One region of the Streptomyces luteireticuli genome, then DNA from elsewhere that is predicted to be linked to it. Evidence: riboswitches for the same ligand, from Rfam matches in the RefSeq annotation. Region 1 holds a riboswitch; each other region holds the start of a gene.

What was found. A riboswitch is a leader RNA that binds a small molecule or an ion and turns the genes downstream of it on or off. The one in region 1 is predicted to bind cyclic di-AMP.
Region 2: it holds a riboswitch for cyclic di-AMP, as region 1 does, so the genes downstream of both, AB8735_RS06345 (C40 family peptidase) here and AB8735_RS27845 (M23 family metallopeptidase) in region 1, are expected to answer to the same signal.
Region 3: it holds a riboswitch for cyclic di-AMP, as region 1 does, so the genes downstream of both, AB8735_RS16365 (transglycosylase family protein) here and AB8735_RS27845 (M23 family metallopeptidase) in region 1, are expected to answer to the same signal.
Region 4: it holds a riboswitch for cyclic di-AMP, as region 1 does, so the genes downstream of both, AB8735_RS18505 (M23 family metallopeptidase) here and AB8735_RS27845 (M23 family metallopeptidase) in region 1, are expected to answer to the same signal.

What each region holds. Positions count from the first base shown of each region.
Region 1 covers NZ_CP167927.1:6,181,832-6,185,585, reverse strand. The annotation lists gene AB8735_RS27850 (GntR family transcriptional regulator) at 1-143, opposite strand, end outside; gene AB8735_RS27845 (M23 family metallopeptidase) at 355-1,164, opposite strand; cyclic di-AMP (ydaO/yuaA leader) riboswitch at 1,178-1,334, opposite strand; gene AB8735_RS27840 (pitrilysin family protein) at 1,567-2,934, opposite strand; gene AB8735_RS27835 (pitrilysin family protein) at 2,979-3,754, opposite strand, start outside.
Region 2 covers NZ_CP167927.1:1,584,696-1,588,449, forward strand. The annotation lists gene AB8735_RS06330 (terpene synthase family protein) at 1-95, opposite strand, end outside; partial or broken gene AB8735_RS06335 (terpene synthase family protein) at 80-463, opposite strand; gene AB8735_RS06340 (hypothetical protein) at 527-1,156, opposite strand; gene AB8735_RS06345 (C40 family peptidase) at 1,326-1,805, opposite strand; cyclic di-AMP (ydaO/yuaA leader) riboswitch at 1,811-1,962, opposite strand; gene AB8735_RS06350 (endo alpha-1,4 polygalactosaminidase) at 2,154-3,017, opposite strand; gene AB8735_RS06355 (spherulation-specific family 4 protein) at 2,999-3,643, opposite strand; gene AB8735_RS06360 (NAD-dependent epimerase/dehydratase family protein) at 3,640-3,754, opposite strand, start outside.
Region 3 covers NZ_CP167927.1:3,717,822-3,721,575, forward strand. The annotation lists gene eno (phosphopyruvate hydratase) at 1-1,058, opposite strand, end outside; gene AB8735_RS16365 (transglycosylase family protein) at 1,336-2,067, opposite strand; cyclic di-AMP (ydaO/yuaA leader) riboswitch at 2,072-2,251, opposite strand; gene AB8735_RS16370 (transglycosylase family protein) at 2,512-3,597, opposite strand; gene AB8735_RS16375 (cytochrome P450) at 3,713-3,754, opposite strand, start outside.
Region 4 covers NZ_CP167927.1:4,184,832-4,188,585, reverse strand. The annotation lists gene AB8735_RS18510 (PP2C family protein-serine/threonine phosphatase) at 1-969, shown strand, start outside; cyclic di-AMP (ydaO/yuaA leader) riboswitch at 1,108-1,286, shown strand; gene AB8735_RS18505 (M23 family metallopeptidase) at 1,285-2,400, shown strand; gene AB8735_RS18500 (MFS transporter) at 2,497-3,754, shown strand, end outside.

The DNA.
Region 1 (3,754 bases):
CCGTAGCGGCGGGCGAGGAGCTCCTCGATGAGCCGGCTGCCGGGCGGGAAGGCGCCGGAGACGATGTCGTCGCGGATGGCCGCGCACACGGCCTGGGCGGAGACGCGGCGGGCGTCCCCCGCCTCGTCGCCGTCGCCGTTCACGAACGTCCCCGCATCGACGAACCCCTCCGCATCGCCCCGCCGGACCGGCCGGACGGCATCCGGTTGACGTCTGCTCAGGGATGCCCGGGGACGATCGACTCTATTGCAATCACGTGCGAATTCCGATAGCCGCCCGCAGGGCAGGGAAATGTTTTGGCCATGCCGAAAGGCCCCGGCCGGAGCCGGGGCCTTCGGGAAGTCCAGGTGTGTCCTACAGGTCGACGCCGTGGGCGCGCAGGTACGCGACCGGGTCGATGTCCGAACCGTAGGTGGGCGCGGTGCGGGCCTCGAAGTGCAGGTGCGGGCCGGTGACGTTGCCGGTGGAGCCGGAGAGGCCGATCTGCTGGCCGGGGGTGACGACCTGGCCGACGGCGACGGATATGGACGACAGGTGGCCGTACTGGGTGTAGGTGCCGTCGTTGTGCTGGATGACGATGTTGTTGCCGTACGCGCCGCCCCAGCCGGCCTCGACGACGGTGCCGGCGCCGACGGCCTGCACGGTGGTGCCCTCGGCGGCGTGGAAGTCCACACCGGTGTGGCTGCCGGAGGACCACAGGCCGCTGGTGGCCTTGTAGGTGGTGGAGACGAACGAGCCGGCGATCGGCAGCACGAACGCGTTGAGGCGCTTGCGCTCCGCCTCGCGGGCGGCCCGCTCCTGCTCGGCACGCTCGGCCTCGGCCTTGCGCTTCGCCTCGTCCGCGCGCTTCTTGACCAGGGCGGCCTGCTGCGTGGCCTCGGCCTCGGCCTGGTGGCGGGCGGCGGCCTGGTCGGCGGAGCCCTGCTGCATCTGAGCCTGCTCGCCGACGCTGTCGGCGACGTGGTCGGAGAGCACGACGGCCTGGGTGAGGCCGGTGTCCTCGTGGCGCTGGGCATCGTCCGCGGGGGAGGCGGCGAAGGCCGGAGCGGCGACGCCGGCGACGACGCCCGCGGCGGTGAGGGTGGCTATACCGGCGACGTTGGCGCCGACACGGGCGGCGCGGCTCGGACGACGGTGCTTCCCGGTGGCACGGGTGAACGCCATGGCTGCGGCTGTTCCTTTCCTTCCCTGTCGCCTACCGGGTTAGCTGACGGGTTCGGAGCAGGAAGGTCTCCTACGGCCCCCTCCGGAGAGGGATCCGATTCACCCCAGGGAACAGGTGGTTCCCCGGCTCCCCTGGCTCGCGCCGTACGGGGACTCGGCGATGGCTGCCCGGGGCCGCGGTTGCGGCTCCGATCTGACGGACTGCCGTCCCGAAGCTAATCGGCGTCAGATTCGAACGGCAAACGGAACCGCGTTTTCGTGACGCACGCCACACAGCCCTCGTGCAACCACCTTGTCAATTCGGGCATATCGGAGGCGCGTGGGTCCCTCAGGACCCACGCGCCTCCATGGCCTGGGGCGTTGGCCCGCCCCTGAGCCGCCGTCGGGCCGAAATCGGCCCGCTCAGGCGGAGATGACCGTCACTTCGCCGATCCCGAGCGCCTTGACGGGCTCGGCGATCTCGGCAGCGTCCCCGACGAGGACCGTCACCAGACGGTCGGCCGGGAAGGCGGCGACGACGGCCGCCGTGGCCTCCACCGTGCCGGTCTCCGCGAGGCGTTCGTAGAGCCGGGCCTGGAAGTCGTCGGCCAGGTGCTGCTCGACCTGGTCGGCGAGGGTGCCCGCGACGGCCGCCGCCGTCTCGTACTTCAGCGGGGCGACGCCCACGAGGTTCTGCACGGCGACGTCGCGCTCGGTGTCGGTCAGGCCCTCGGCGGCGAGGGTGCGCAGCACGGTCCACAGATCCGCCAGCGCCGGGCCGGTGTTGGGGGTGTCCACCGAGCCGCTGATGGCCAGCATCGCGGTGCCCCTGCCGTCCGGGGTGGAGCGCAGGACCTGGGCGAAGGCGCGGACGCCGTAGGTGTAGCCCTTCTCCTCGCGCAGCACCTTGTCGAGCCGGGAGGTCAGGGTGCCGCCCAGGCAGTAGGTGCCGAGCACCTGGGCGGGCCAGACGCGCTCGTGCCGGTCCGCGCCGGTGCGGCCGATGAGGAGCTGCGTCTGGACGGCGCCCGGCCGGTCCACGATGATCACGCGGCCGGTGTCGTCGGCGGAGACGGGCGGCACGGGCCGGGGCTCGGCCGGGGAGCCCGTCCAGGCGCCGAGGGTGTCGGCGAGGGCCTGGTCGAGGTCGACCCCGGTGAGGTCGCCCACGACGACGGCGGTGGCGGTGGCCGGGCGGACGTGGGCCTCGTAGAAGGCGCGGACGGACGCGGCGTCGATGCGCTCGACCGTCTCCTGGGTGCCCTGGCGCGGCCGCGACATCCGCGAGTCGGCCGGGAAGAGCGCGTCCGACAGGGCCATGGCGGCCCGGCGGGCCGGGTTGGCCAGCTCGTGGGGGATCTCGTCGAGGCGGTTGAGGACGAGGCGCTCGATCTCGTTGTCGGGGAAGGCGGGGGCGCGCAGGGCGTCCGCGAGCAGGCCGAGGGCCTTGGGCAGCCGGGAGGCCGGAACCTCCAGCGACAGCCGGACGCCCGGGTGGTCGGCGTGCGCGTCCAGGGTGGCGCCGCAGCGCTCCAGCTCGGCGGTGAAGTCCTCGGCGCTGAGCTTGTCGGTGCCCTCGGAGAACGCCCGGGCCATGATCGTGGCCACTCCGTCGAGCCCGGCGGGCTCGGCCTCCAGCGGCGCGGCCAGGCTGACCTCGACGGCGACGACCTGCTGGCCGGGGCGGTGGCAGCGCAGCACCGTCAGGCCGTTGGGCAGCACCTCGCGGCCGGGGGCCGGGAAGTCCCAGGGCGTGGCCGTGCCGGGCCGGGGCTGCGGGTGGAAGTGCATGGCGGGCTCCGCGGTGTCGGTGGCGCCCACGACTGCGGCGTCGGTCACTGGGCCGTCTCCTGTTCCTGTGCGTTGTCGTCGGCCTGTGCGTCGGCGTCCGCCTGCGGGCCGGTCGGTTCGTACACCAGCACCGCGCGGTTGTCCGGGTGGAGGCGGGACTTGGCGACGGCCCGCACCTCCTCCGGGGTGATGTCCAGGACGCGCTGCACGGCGGTGAGGGCGAGCTGCGGGTCGCCGAAGAGCACGGCGAAGCGGCACAGTTCGTCGGCACGGCCGCTGACCGTGGCCAGCCGGTCCAGCCACTCGCGCTCCAGCTGGGCCTGGGCCCGCTCCATCTCCTGCGCGGTGGGCCCCTCCAGGGCGAAGCGGGCCAGCTCCTCGTCGACCGCCGCCTCGATGGCGGAGACCTCGGCACCGGCCGACGCCTTGACGTCCAGCCAGCCGAGCGAGGGGGCGCCCGCCAGGCGCAGCAGGCCGAAGCCGGCGGCGACGGCGCTGCGGTCGTGCCGGACCAGGCGGTTGTGCAGGCGGGAGGACTCGCCGCCGCCGAGCACGGTCAGCGCCAGGTCCGCGGCGTCCGCCTCGCGGGTGCCGTCGTGCGGCAGGCGGTAGGCGGCCATCAGGGCCCGGGAGGGCACCTCTTCGCGCACGACCTGGCGCAGCTGCCGGCCGATGACGTCCGGCAGGCTGCCGTCGCGCGGGGGCTGCTTGCGGTCGTGGGCGGGGATGGAGCCGAAGTACTTCTCGATCCAGGCGAGCGTCTGCTCGGTGTCGATGTCGCCGACGACGGAGAGGACGGCGTTGCCCGGCGCGTAGTACG
Region 2 (3,754 bases), 4.6 Mb from region 1:
GCGCTGGAGAGAAGCCGGTGCCGGCGGTAGTGCTCCTCCGCGAGCGGAGCCTTCCGGCGTTCACCAGGGCCTGGGTCCGGTAGGAGTTGGCGTATGCGGCCAGGTCACCGGCGAGGCGCCGGGTCCAGGCGGGCGGCATGCCCGCCGTGGTGCGTCGCCACAGCTCCTCCAGCGCCTTCCGGTACGGCTCCACGCACGGGTGCGGAGCCGGGCAAGCGGCCTGTCCGTGAACGGAGTTGAGGGTGTCCGCGACGAACACGGCGAAGTCCTGGTAGCGCCCTTCCGCCGTGTCGTCGAGGATGTCGTCGAAGGCGAAGAACCAGCATCCAGTCGGTGGCCGGCAGCAGTCCGTCCGGGGTGGCGTTCGGGTACGTCCAGGCGGCCGGCCGGTCCAGCAGGGCCGCGTCGAAGCGCTCGCCCTCGGGACCGTCGGCCACCAGGCCGGTGGCCCGCGTCGAGGGATGGAGCCGCGCGGTGCCGGGTGTGGCGAAGGGCGGCACGAGCAGGTCCACGGCTGCGCCCCCGGCTAGCCGGTGGAGAACATGCCGGCGCAGACCCCCAGCGAGTCACCGCTCTTCGCCGTGCCCGCGCCGAAGGTGGAGTTGAGGGTGGAGATGAGCTCCGGGGTGAAGTCCGCCCGGAGACCGGCCATGGTGACGGTGAGCGCGGGAACCGGCAGGAGCGACGTGATGGACGGCGAGAAGGTGGACGGCAGGCCGTACGAGTAGACGGGGATGCGGACACCGTCCGGGCTGGCAGGGCTCTTGACCAGGTAGGTGGTCGTCCCGGTCGGCAGGGGGCCCTGGGGGGCCGATGCCTCGACCTTCCTGCCCTGGGCGTCGGAGAAGGTGAATCCACCGGTCGCGTCGAGGGTGAGGGTGACGGCGGAGGCCAGCTTGGCCGGGTCGTCGATGACGTCGGTCGGGGTCGCGTCGAGATTGAGCGTTCCCGTGACATCGGTGTACGCGACACTCGGCCCGGTGGCGCCCTGCACCGGCGTCTGCGGTGTGAACGTGATGCCCGGCGCCTGCCAGGAGACGGAGCACTGGGCACTTCCGGACCCCACGGGGAGGGGCAGCGAGTCGACGGCGTACGCACTCGTGGCGAGCGCGGCCACGAACACGGCGGATATCCCGACTATGGTTCTGCGGCGCATGGAGAGGCACCTTTCGGGGTGCTTGCCTCCCCTCATGCTTCTTGCGAGCACCCCCGCCGGCCACCCCGGTACCGCTGTCCGGGGGAAGCATGCGCGGGCGGGCCTGGGCGGTCATCCGCCCCGGCCCGCCCAGGCCCCCATTGGGGGACCCATGTGCTCTTCGCGCGCGTCAGCGCACGCGCCCGTACCACACACTGTTCGTCCAGATCTTCTCCAGACGGACCTTCTTCCCGGTGCCCGGCGCATGCCAGATCTTGCCGCCACCCGCGTAGATACCCACGTGGTAGACGTTGCTGCCGGAGTGGAAGAAGACCAGATCACCCGTGGTGCGCGAGCCGCGCGAGATGTGACGGGTCGCGTTGTACTGGTCGGCCGCGACGCGCGGCAGCTTCTTGCCGGCGCCCTTCTTGAAGGAGTACTGCGTCAGGCCCGAGCAGTCGAAACGGTTGGGGCCGGTGCCGCCCCACTGGTACCAGGAGCCCTTCTTCGAGGCCGCGACCTTGACGGCCTTGGCGCCGGGCGACGTGGCCGCCTGGGCCTCGCCGGCCAGGCCGGGGAGGAGGACGGAGGCCGCGACGGTCGCGGCGGTGAGGGCCGATGCGGTACCGGCCCGGGAGATGAGCGCGGGTATTCGAGGCAGCGCAGACATGCCGATAAGCCCTTCGTCATCCGCCTGCGAAAGATGACCTGTCGGGTTCGGGCTGACAAAGTTGCCCGGCCACCAAGTGGCTTCACCCCTAGAACCACCGCCTTCGTGGTTCGTCCTGCCTGGGTCTCCCGCTCCTGCCGATCCGCGAAATCAGGTCCGCACCCGGAGCGGCGGCAGGACTCGGCGTCCGCCCGGGTCGCCCGCCTCTGTGACGGGGTCTTGGTTGTTCGGTGCATGATCCTGCACCATCCGCCACCGAAAACCGGTGCCGAAACGGTGTTCTGTGAGGTTCTTCACGCACCGTGCGGTGAACTTCCGTCACGTTACGTCCCGTTTCGGGACGCCACGTCAGCAGGCCCTGCGCCAGGAGTTCAGCCCCAGCTTCTTCTGCATGGAGGACAGCCCGAGTTCCTTCGCCTCGCCGCAGAACTCCCCGGGCGCCATCTCGTACTCGACATGGAAGACGGCCTTCCCCTTGTCCACGAAGGGCTTGAGCCGCTCGCACTCGCCGTACTGCGCGCACTGTTCGTTGACGGCGAAGTCGAAGTCCCGGACCAGCTCGGGTATCTGCTCCAGGTCGTTCTTGAGGCCGACGGCCATGCCCCGCTCATGGGCGAGGGAGGCGATCATCCGGTTGAACGCCAACTGGTGGGCGGCGGTGAGCGGAAAGCCCGTCTTGTTGCGGAACCCTTCGGTCAGATCGGGCTCGACCGCGTCGAACCCCTTCTTCCGGCACATGTCGAAACGTTCCGCCATGATGGGCCGCAGGACGTCCAGGCGCCGGATGTCGAGCCACTTCTCCCCCTTCCACCCCTCGTTCTTCGCGCCCAGCACGGACGCCGGGAACTTCCCCTGGTCCGGACGCCAGTCCTCGTACGCCCCGACGTTGATGTAGCAGATCACCTTGCGCTTCTTCGCGTGCAGCTTCGCCACGGTCGCCGCGTCGTTCTCGAAGCCGTCGATGTCGTAGACGGGAACGTCGACGGAGGTGTCCACGGCGCCGTCGAGCTGCCACTGCCAGCGGGTGCCGGGCTTGGGCTGCCAGCGCGTGCCGGGGCGCGGATGCGCGGAGGGCGGCGAACTCGGCGCGTTCGAGGCGTCGTCGGACGCGTCGTCGGAAGGGGATGTCGTCACCGAACAGCCCGTCGCGACCAGCAGCGCGGCCGTCGCCAGGACTCCGCCCCGAAGCCATCTCACGGTGCGGTCTGCCATGGATTCTCTCCGTTCCCCGGAACGGCGCAGTGCACCGCGGCACCGCGTCTTCCGGCCGTGCGGGCCACCAGTCCGGCCCACTCCTGGGGCACACCGTAGACCAAGTGACAGAAGCGCGAGGGGAGATGGTCGGCCGTCCAGCCGGGCACCCGCGCGGTGCGGTACGCCTCCCAGGGCCCCTCGAAGGTGACGAGCAGGTCGGCGACCTCGGCGTACCCGGGATCCGGGTGGGTGCCGGGGTTGAGCACGACGGTCCGCGCGCCCAACGCGCGGGAAAACAGGGCGAGTCGGCGGTAGTGCGGCAGCAGCGCCGCCTCCACGGCGACCCGGTCGCAGAAGACGCCGTCGACCTCGTACCAGCGCCGGTGCCGGCGCAGGTCGGCGACGGCCGCGCGCAGGGGGCGGCGGCCGTAGGCGGTGTCGACGTACCCCAGCACGGGCACGCCCGCCGCGCGCAGCCGCACCGCGGCGGCCCGGAAGGACGGGTCGGGGAACTGCCCCGGCCCGTCCGCCGCGTTGAGCACCACGCCCCGCAGGGCGGGCGCGGCCCGTACGAGCCGTTCCCATGGGCCCGGTTCGGCGCCGGGGTGCACGTACAGGGGGACGAGCAGCGACGGCTCCGTCACCGCGCGGCCCACAGATCGGCGAGCGTGGTGCCGAAGGCGTAGGACGGCTTCCAGCCCAGCACCCGCCCCGCGGCCGTGATGTCGGCCTGCTGCCAGGGCAGCGCGGCCGAG
Region 3 (3,754 bases), 2.5 Mb from region 1:
TGGGCCAGCTCGACGGCGTCGAGGGTCTCGGTCAGCGAGCCGATCTGGTTGACCTTGACCAGCAGGGCGTTGGCGGCGCCCTCCTCGATGCCGCGGCCGAGGCGCTCGGGGTTGGTGACGAACAGGTCGTCGCCGACGAGCTGGACCTGGTCGCCGAGGCGCTCGGTGATGGTCTTCCAGCCGTCCCAGTCGTCCTCGAACAGCGGGTCCTCGATGGAGACCAGCGGGTACGCGGCGACGAGCTCGGCGTAGTAGTCGGTCATCTCGGCCGCGGTGCGGTCCTGGCCCTCGAAGGTGTAGACGCCGTCCTTGTAGAACTCGGAGGCGGCGACGTCCAGCGCCAGCGCGATGTCCTGGCCGGGGGTGTAGCCGGCCTGCTTGATGGCCTCGAGGATGAGGTCGAGGGCCTCGCGGTTGGAGCCGAGGTTCGGGGCGAAGCCGCCCTCGTCGCCCAGACCGGTGGACAGGCCCTTGGCCTTCAGCACGGCCTTGAGGGTGTGGTAGACCTCGGTGCCCCAGCGCAGCGCCTCGGAGAACGACTCGGCGCCGATCGGCGCGATCATGAACTCCTGGATGTCCACGTTGGAGTCGGCGTGCGAGCCGCCGTTGAGGATGTTCATCATCGGAACGGGCAGCAGGTGCGCGTTCGGGCCGCCGAGGTAGCGGAAGAGCGGCAGGTCGGACGCCTCGGAGGCGGCGTGCGCGACGGCCAGGGAGACGCCCAGGATGGCGTTGGCGCCCAGCGAGCCCTTGTTGTCGGTGGCGTCCAGGTCGAACATCGCCTGGTCGATCAGGCGCTGCTCGGTGGCGTCGTAGCCGACGAGCTCCGGGCCGATCTGCTCGATGACGGCCAGCACGGCCTTCTCGACGCCCTTGCCCAGGTAACGGTTCTTGTCCCCGTCACGGAGCTCGATGGCCTCGAAGGCGCCGGTGGAGGCGCCGGACGGCACGGCGGCACGGCCGGTGGAGCCGTCGTCGAGGCCGACCTCGACCTCGACCGTGGGGTTGCCTCGCGAGTCGAGGATCTCGCGAGCTACGACGACGTCGATGGACGGCACGAGGGTCTCCTTCGTGTGTGTCTGAAGTTCTGCAGCACGAGCCTAACGGGCCCCGGAGGGTCCGCCCGCCCTCGGACCGCCGCCCGGCCGGAAAAATGGCACAAACGCCGAGATCACGGGATGAATGGGCTGGATGTTCGCCCAGCGGTGAACGGCTCGGGGAACCACTGGGGGAACCGCCCGGTGATTCTCCCGCGGGAACGGCGGAGCCCCGCTCCGATGCGGCTCGGGGGGAGCGGGCGCATCGGAGCGGGGCGGTTCGCCAGGGAAGGCTGCGTCAGCTGAGGTGCAGCTTCTGGCCGGGGAAGATGAGGTCGGCGCTCTCGACGATGTCCTTGTTGCGGTCGTAGAGCTTCTCCCAGCCGCCCTTGACCTTCTTGGCCTCGGCGATCTTGGCGAGGGTGTCGCCCTCCTTGACCTGGTACTCGCCGTCGCCCATCTTGACCGTCTTCGGGGCGGCGTGGCGGGGGGCGGCCGGCTTGGCGGCCGGGGCCTCCTCGTCGCTCTGCTGCGGAGCGGCGTGCTTCGGCGCGGACTGGCGCTCGCTGCGGTCGGCGTGCGTCTTGGTGGAGACGCTGCGCTCGCCGGTCGACTTCTGGGTCTTGGTGGACGAACCGGAGGTGTCCACGTCGGCCTTGGCGCCGCCGGAGGACAGCGGACCGGCGCTGGCGCAGCCCCAGGCACCGGGGCCCTGCATGGCGAGGAGCTTCTCGGCGACGGCGATCTGCTGGCCCTTGGTGGCGAGGTCGGCGCGCGGGGCGTAGGCGGTACCGCCCGCGGCGGCCCAGGAGGACTGCGAGAACTGCAGGCCGCCGTAGTAGCCGTTGCCGGTGTTGATCGACCAGTTGCCGCTGGACTCGCACTGGGCGACGCGCTCCCAGGTGTCGACGGAGGCGGCGTGGGCGGAGGTCGCGGCCATCAGCGGGGCGGCGACTGCGGCGCCGGTGACACCCGCGAGCGTGGCGATGCGGACGGCCTTGTTCGGACGACGGTGCTTGCCCTTGGACATGACTCGGTTTCCTCACCGGCGCCTACGAGGTGAGCTGTCGGGTTCGGACGTGAGTTGCCCGGCCCGGTGGCTTGCGCGCACCAGGCTTCACCCCTAGCCGCTGCGGCACCCCGGTCACTGACCGGCGGACCGTCGCGGCGACTTACCTTGGTTCCCCCGCTCCTGCCTACGGCGCTTGCGCGACGACTCCCCCGGCCGCCGGCAGGATTCGGCGTGACGACCGTGGTGCTCGCGGTGGCGAGCGGTGACGACGTTAAGCACAGGCGGCCTACGGGTTCAAACCCCCCTTTTCGGCCACCGGCTGGATCCAACCCCCTGAGAAACTCGGTGTTTCCGCAGGTGAGAGCCGCTTCCCCGGCTCCTGACGGGCCGTATCCGAGACGCTGTCAACGAGACCCATGTCTCACTTTCGCTCGGAACGGACATTCGACCCGAACTGCCCTCCTACTTCTTCAGTTCGAGCTGCTGGCCTGGGTGAATGAGATCCGGATCGGAACCGACGACCTTTTTGTTGTCGTGGTAGATCCGGTGCCAACCGCCGGGCACGGAGTGCTCCTGCGCGATGGCTGACAGGTTGTCACCGGGGCGCACGGTGTAGTCCTCGGCACGCGACCCTTGTCCATGTGCTTCCGCACCACCGCGCGAGGAGCGCTCCGCGCCCGAACGCGGCTGCTGCGCGCGGTGCTTGCCGGTACCCGCTCCGGCGTCCGCGCCGGTGGCCGTGTCCGCTTCCGCACCACGGTCCGCGCCCTGGTCGCCGCTCGCGCCGGACGTGCTGCCGGGCGCCGGCGAGTGCGGCGCGCGGGACGGTCCGTCGGGCCGGTCGGCGGAGCGGGAGGGCGCGGGGCCGGACTTCGGCGCCTCCGGGGCCGTGGACCTGCCGGAGCCCTTCCCGGGCGCCTTCGCGTCCGTCGTGCCCTCCGCGGCGTCCTCGGTGTCCCGGGTGCCCTCGGCCGGCTTGCGGTGCTTGCCCTTGGCGTCCTCGCCGGAACTTCCGCTTCCGGACGGGGTGTCCGACGGGGTGTCCGACGGAGTGCCCACGGTCCCGGACTTCCCCGGCGACCGGTCGTGCTCCCGCGCCCCGGACGGCGGCCTGTGCTCCGGCGCCGGGGTGGAGGCGTCGGCCCGCCCCGGGTCCACGTCCGGCGCCGGGCCCTCCTTGGCCAGGTCCGACTTCACGGCACAGGCGGGCCAGGCGTACGGGCCCTGCTGCTTGAGGATCCGCTCGGCGACGGCGATCTGCTGGGCACGGCTGGCCTGGTCGGGCCGCGGCGCGAACTCCCGGCCGCCGCTCTCCTCCCACATGTCCTGCGTCATCTGGAGCCCGCCCAGATACCCGTTGCCGGTGTCGGCGCTCCACAGCCCGCCGCTCTCGCACTGGGCGACGCGGTCCCAGGTGGGGGCGTCCGCCGCGTCGGCGGTGGTGGCCCCGAGCAGCGGCATGGCGATTCCCGCGCCCGTCACGCCCGCCGCGAGCACGGCGGCGGGAATCTGACGGGGGCGTCGATGTCGACCTTTCCCGGAGAGCATGCGGTCACCTCTCATGTGGCGGCTGAATATGACCGTCGAACATAGCGACGGCCCCCAGCGGTCACAAGCAGGCGCGAGTGCGGTCGGGTGACGGTCAAAGAGAGTTGACCTATAGTCATGTGCCCGTGTGCCCGGGCTCCGGGGAGAAGGAGACGGG
Region 4 (3,754 bases), 2.0 Mb from region 1:
GCGTCCGTCGACATCACCGTCCACCGCGGTTCCCCGAGCACCGGCGAGTCCGTCACCGAGAACGTGACGGTCCTGACCGTCTCCCTCCTCGCCCTCGGCATCAACCGCGTCGTACGCCGCAGCGACAGCCGGCTCAGGTCCGCCCGCGGCATCGCCGAGGCCGCGCAGCGCGCCGTGCTGCCCGTACCCCCCGCCCGCATCGGCGGCCTGCGCATCGCGGCCCGCTACATCGCGGCCCAGGCCGACGCCGGGATCGGCGGGGACCTGTACGCGGTGCAGGACACCCCGTACGGCATCCGTCTGATCGTCGGCGACGTCCGCGGCAAGGGCCTCGGCGCCGTCGAGGCCGTGGCCGTCGTGATCGGCGCGTTCCGCGAGGCGGCGGAGCAGGAGCGCACCCTGGACGGCGTCGCGTACCGGCTGGAGAGCGCCCTCCGCCGGGAGGGCGACCGGCGGGCGAACATCGACCAGTTCGAGGGGTTCACCACCGCCGTCCTCGCGGAGGTCCCGCAGGACGGCACCCGCCGCCTGCGCCTGGTGAACCGCGGCCACCCGCCCCCGCTGCTGCTGTACCCGGACGGCGCGGTCGGCGAGACCCATCCGCGCACGCCGGCCCTGCCTCTGGGCATGGGGGACCTGGGGCAGGGCGCGGGGGAGGGGGAGTGGCCGGACCGGGTCGAGGAGTGGGACTTCCCGGTGGGGACCACGCTGCTGCTGTTCACCGACGGGGTGACCGAGGCGCGGGACGCGGCCGGGGTCTTCTACGACCCGAGGGAGCGACTGGCCGGACGGCAGCCCAGGAGCCCCGACGGCCTGCTGGACTTCCTCGCGGCGGACGTGGCCCGGCACGCGGGCGGTCACACGGACGACGACATGGCCCTGCTGGCCGTCCACCGCGCCGACGGCCACGGCCGTGACCACCTGAGGGCGCACTCGGGGCGCACCCCGGGCACGCTGCATCACGGATGACGCACCGTCAGTGCGGAGGTGCTCCCCCGTTTTGCCAAGCGCCCCGTGGATTCACGCTTTCGGCTTGGAAACCACCAGTCCTGTCTATTAACGTTCGATAACGCAACGCGGTCCTCACACCGTCGCAAGAGGCGGCACCGCGCGCCTTCGCCGAATCCCGTGGGCACGAGAGGGAACCGGGGAACCACCAACCCGTGGGGTGCATCGGGCAGTTCCCCTGCCCGTAGGAGACCTTCCTGCTCCGAACCCTCCCCCAGTGCCTGAACGGCCTGGGGGGACCCCCACCGCTAACCCGGCAGGCGAGAGGAAGGAAAGGTGAACGCCCCCGTGGCGTCCAACAGCCCCACAGGCGAGGACAGTTCGCACAGCTCCTGGCCGGGCCCGGACCGGTCCGGCGAGACAACGCCCGACGTTCCGGCCCCCTTTGCGGAGAGCGACGCTCCGGCCCGTGGCCGGCACCGGGTGCCCAAGCAGCGGGGCGGCACGATGGCGCGCGGCGGCGCGGCCCTCGGCGTCGGCGTGATCGCCGCGGTCGGCGCGGGCACCGGCGTCGCGAGCGCCCAGGAGCGCCCGGCCCCCATATCCGTGCCGGACGTGGAACCGACGGCGGGGACGGGCCCGTACGCCTCCGACGATTCCTCCAGCGACTCCTCCGGCGGCGAGGGCACCTCCGCCGCGGAAGCCGCGGCCGAGGCGCCCGCCCCCGCGGCCCCCGCCCCCGCGCAGGGCGCGTCCGACGCCGGCGAGGCGCTGCGCGCCCGCATCCTCCAGCAGGCCGACCCCGGTCACCACCCCGCGGACGCCGCGCGCACAGCCGCGCAGGAGCGGGCGGCCGCGGACGCGCAGCGGATGGCGGCGGCGCAGGCCAGAGCGGCGGCCGCGACCCACACGGACAGCACCGCGGCCCAGCAGGCCCGGAGCGCCGCCCAGGCCGCCGCGGCCCACGGCGCCGCCGCCCAGCAGGCCGCCGCCAAGGCCGCGGGCAAGGCCCAGGCCGAGGCCCGGCGGGCCGCCGAGCGGATCGACCGCGCGAAGCACCGCTACGTCCTGCCCGTCTCCTCCTACCGGATCACCGCCCGTTTCGGGTCGCACGGCGGCATGTGGTCCCACCGCCACACCGGCACCGACTTCGCCGCGCCGACGGGCAGCCCCGTCAAGGCGGTCGGCGGCGGCAGGATCACCCACGCCGGCTGGGCCGGCTCGTACGGCTACCGCATCGTGCTGCGCCTGGACGACGGTACGGAGCTGTGGTTCTGCCATCTGTCGTCGATGGTCCGCACCCACGGCAAGGTCGCTCCCGGCCAGGTCATCGGCCGGGTCGGGGCGACCGGCAACGTCACCGGACCGCACCTGCACCTGGAGGTCCGGCCGCACGGCGGGGGCCCGGTCGACCCGCTGCACTGGCTGCGCTCCAAGGGCCTGCATCCGTAAGAGGTCCTGTCATCTGTAAGGGGTGAGCTGCGCGCCGGGGGCTTGCGCATACCCCCGCGCGCCGCTGTTCCTCCCCTGCCCACCCGCCGTGCCCCGATGCGGAAATTTGCCGCGAATGTTCCGAGGGCGACAGGGAACTCAGATGATGTGACGCCCGCGACCATCAGCACTTCCGTGCCCTCACGCCTGGACCGGCTGCCCTGGTCCCGGTGGCACTGGACCGTGGTGGTCGGCCTGGGCACGGTCTGGATCCTCGACGGCCTGGAGGTCACGGTCGTCGGCAACATCGCGGGACGCCTCTCGGAGCAGGGCAGCGGCCTGCCCATCACCGGCTCCCAGGTGACCGGCGTGGCAGCGGCGCTCTACGTCTCCGGCGCCTGTGTCGGCGCCCTGTTCTTCGGCCGGCTCACCGACCGCTTCGGCCGAAAACGGCTCTTCATGGTGACCCTCGCCGTCTATCTGGCGGCGACCGCGCTGACCGCGCTCTCGTACTCGTCCTGGTGGTTCTTCGTCTTCCGCTTCATCACCGGATTCGGCATCGGCGGGGAGTACGCGGCCATCAACTCCGCGGTGGACGAGCTGATTCCGGCCCGCTACCGCGGCCGCGTCGACCTCGTCATCAACGGCAGCTTCTGGCTCGGTGCCATCGCCGGTTCCCTCCTCTCGATACTCCTGCTGGACACCCGCTTCTTCCCGAAGGACGTCGGCTGGCGGCTGACGTTCGGGCTCGGCGTCGTCCTCGGCTTCGTCATCCTGCTCGTCCGCCGGCACGTCCCGGAGAGCCCGCGGTGGCTCTTCATCCACAGCCGGGCGGAGGAGGCCGAGGTGCTGGTCGACGCGATCGAGCGGCGCATCGAGGAGGAGCGGGGCGCCCCGCTGGAGCCGGCCGTCGGCACCATCACGATCCGCCAGCGCAAACGCACCGGCTTCCGCGACATCGCCCGCACGGTCTTCACCGACTACCGGCGGCGCGCCGTGCTGGGCCTCGCCCTCTTCATCGGCCAGGCGTTCCTCTACAACGCCATCACCTTCGGGTTCGGGGAGATCCTCACCAAGTTCTTCGGCGTCTCCACCTCCCGCACCGGCTATTTCTTCGCCGTGATAGCGCTGGGCAACTTCCTGGGCCCGCTCTTCCTGGGCAAGCTCTTCGACACCGCCGGCCGACGCATCATGATCTCCTCCACCTTCCTGGTCTCCGGAGCCCTCCTCTTCGTCACCGCCTGGCTCTTCGGCTCCGGCGTCCTGAGCGCGGTCACCCTGACCGCCTGCTGGTGCGTCGTCCTCTTCTTCGCCTCCGCCGGTGCGAGCAGCGCCTACCTCACCGTCTCCGAGGTCTTCCCGACCGAGACCCGGG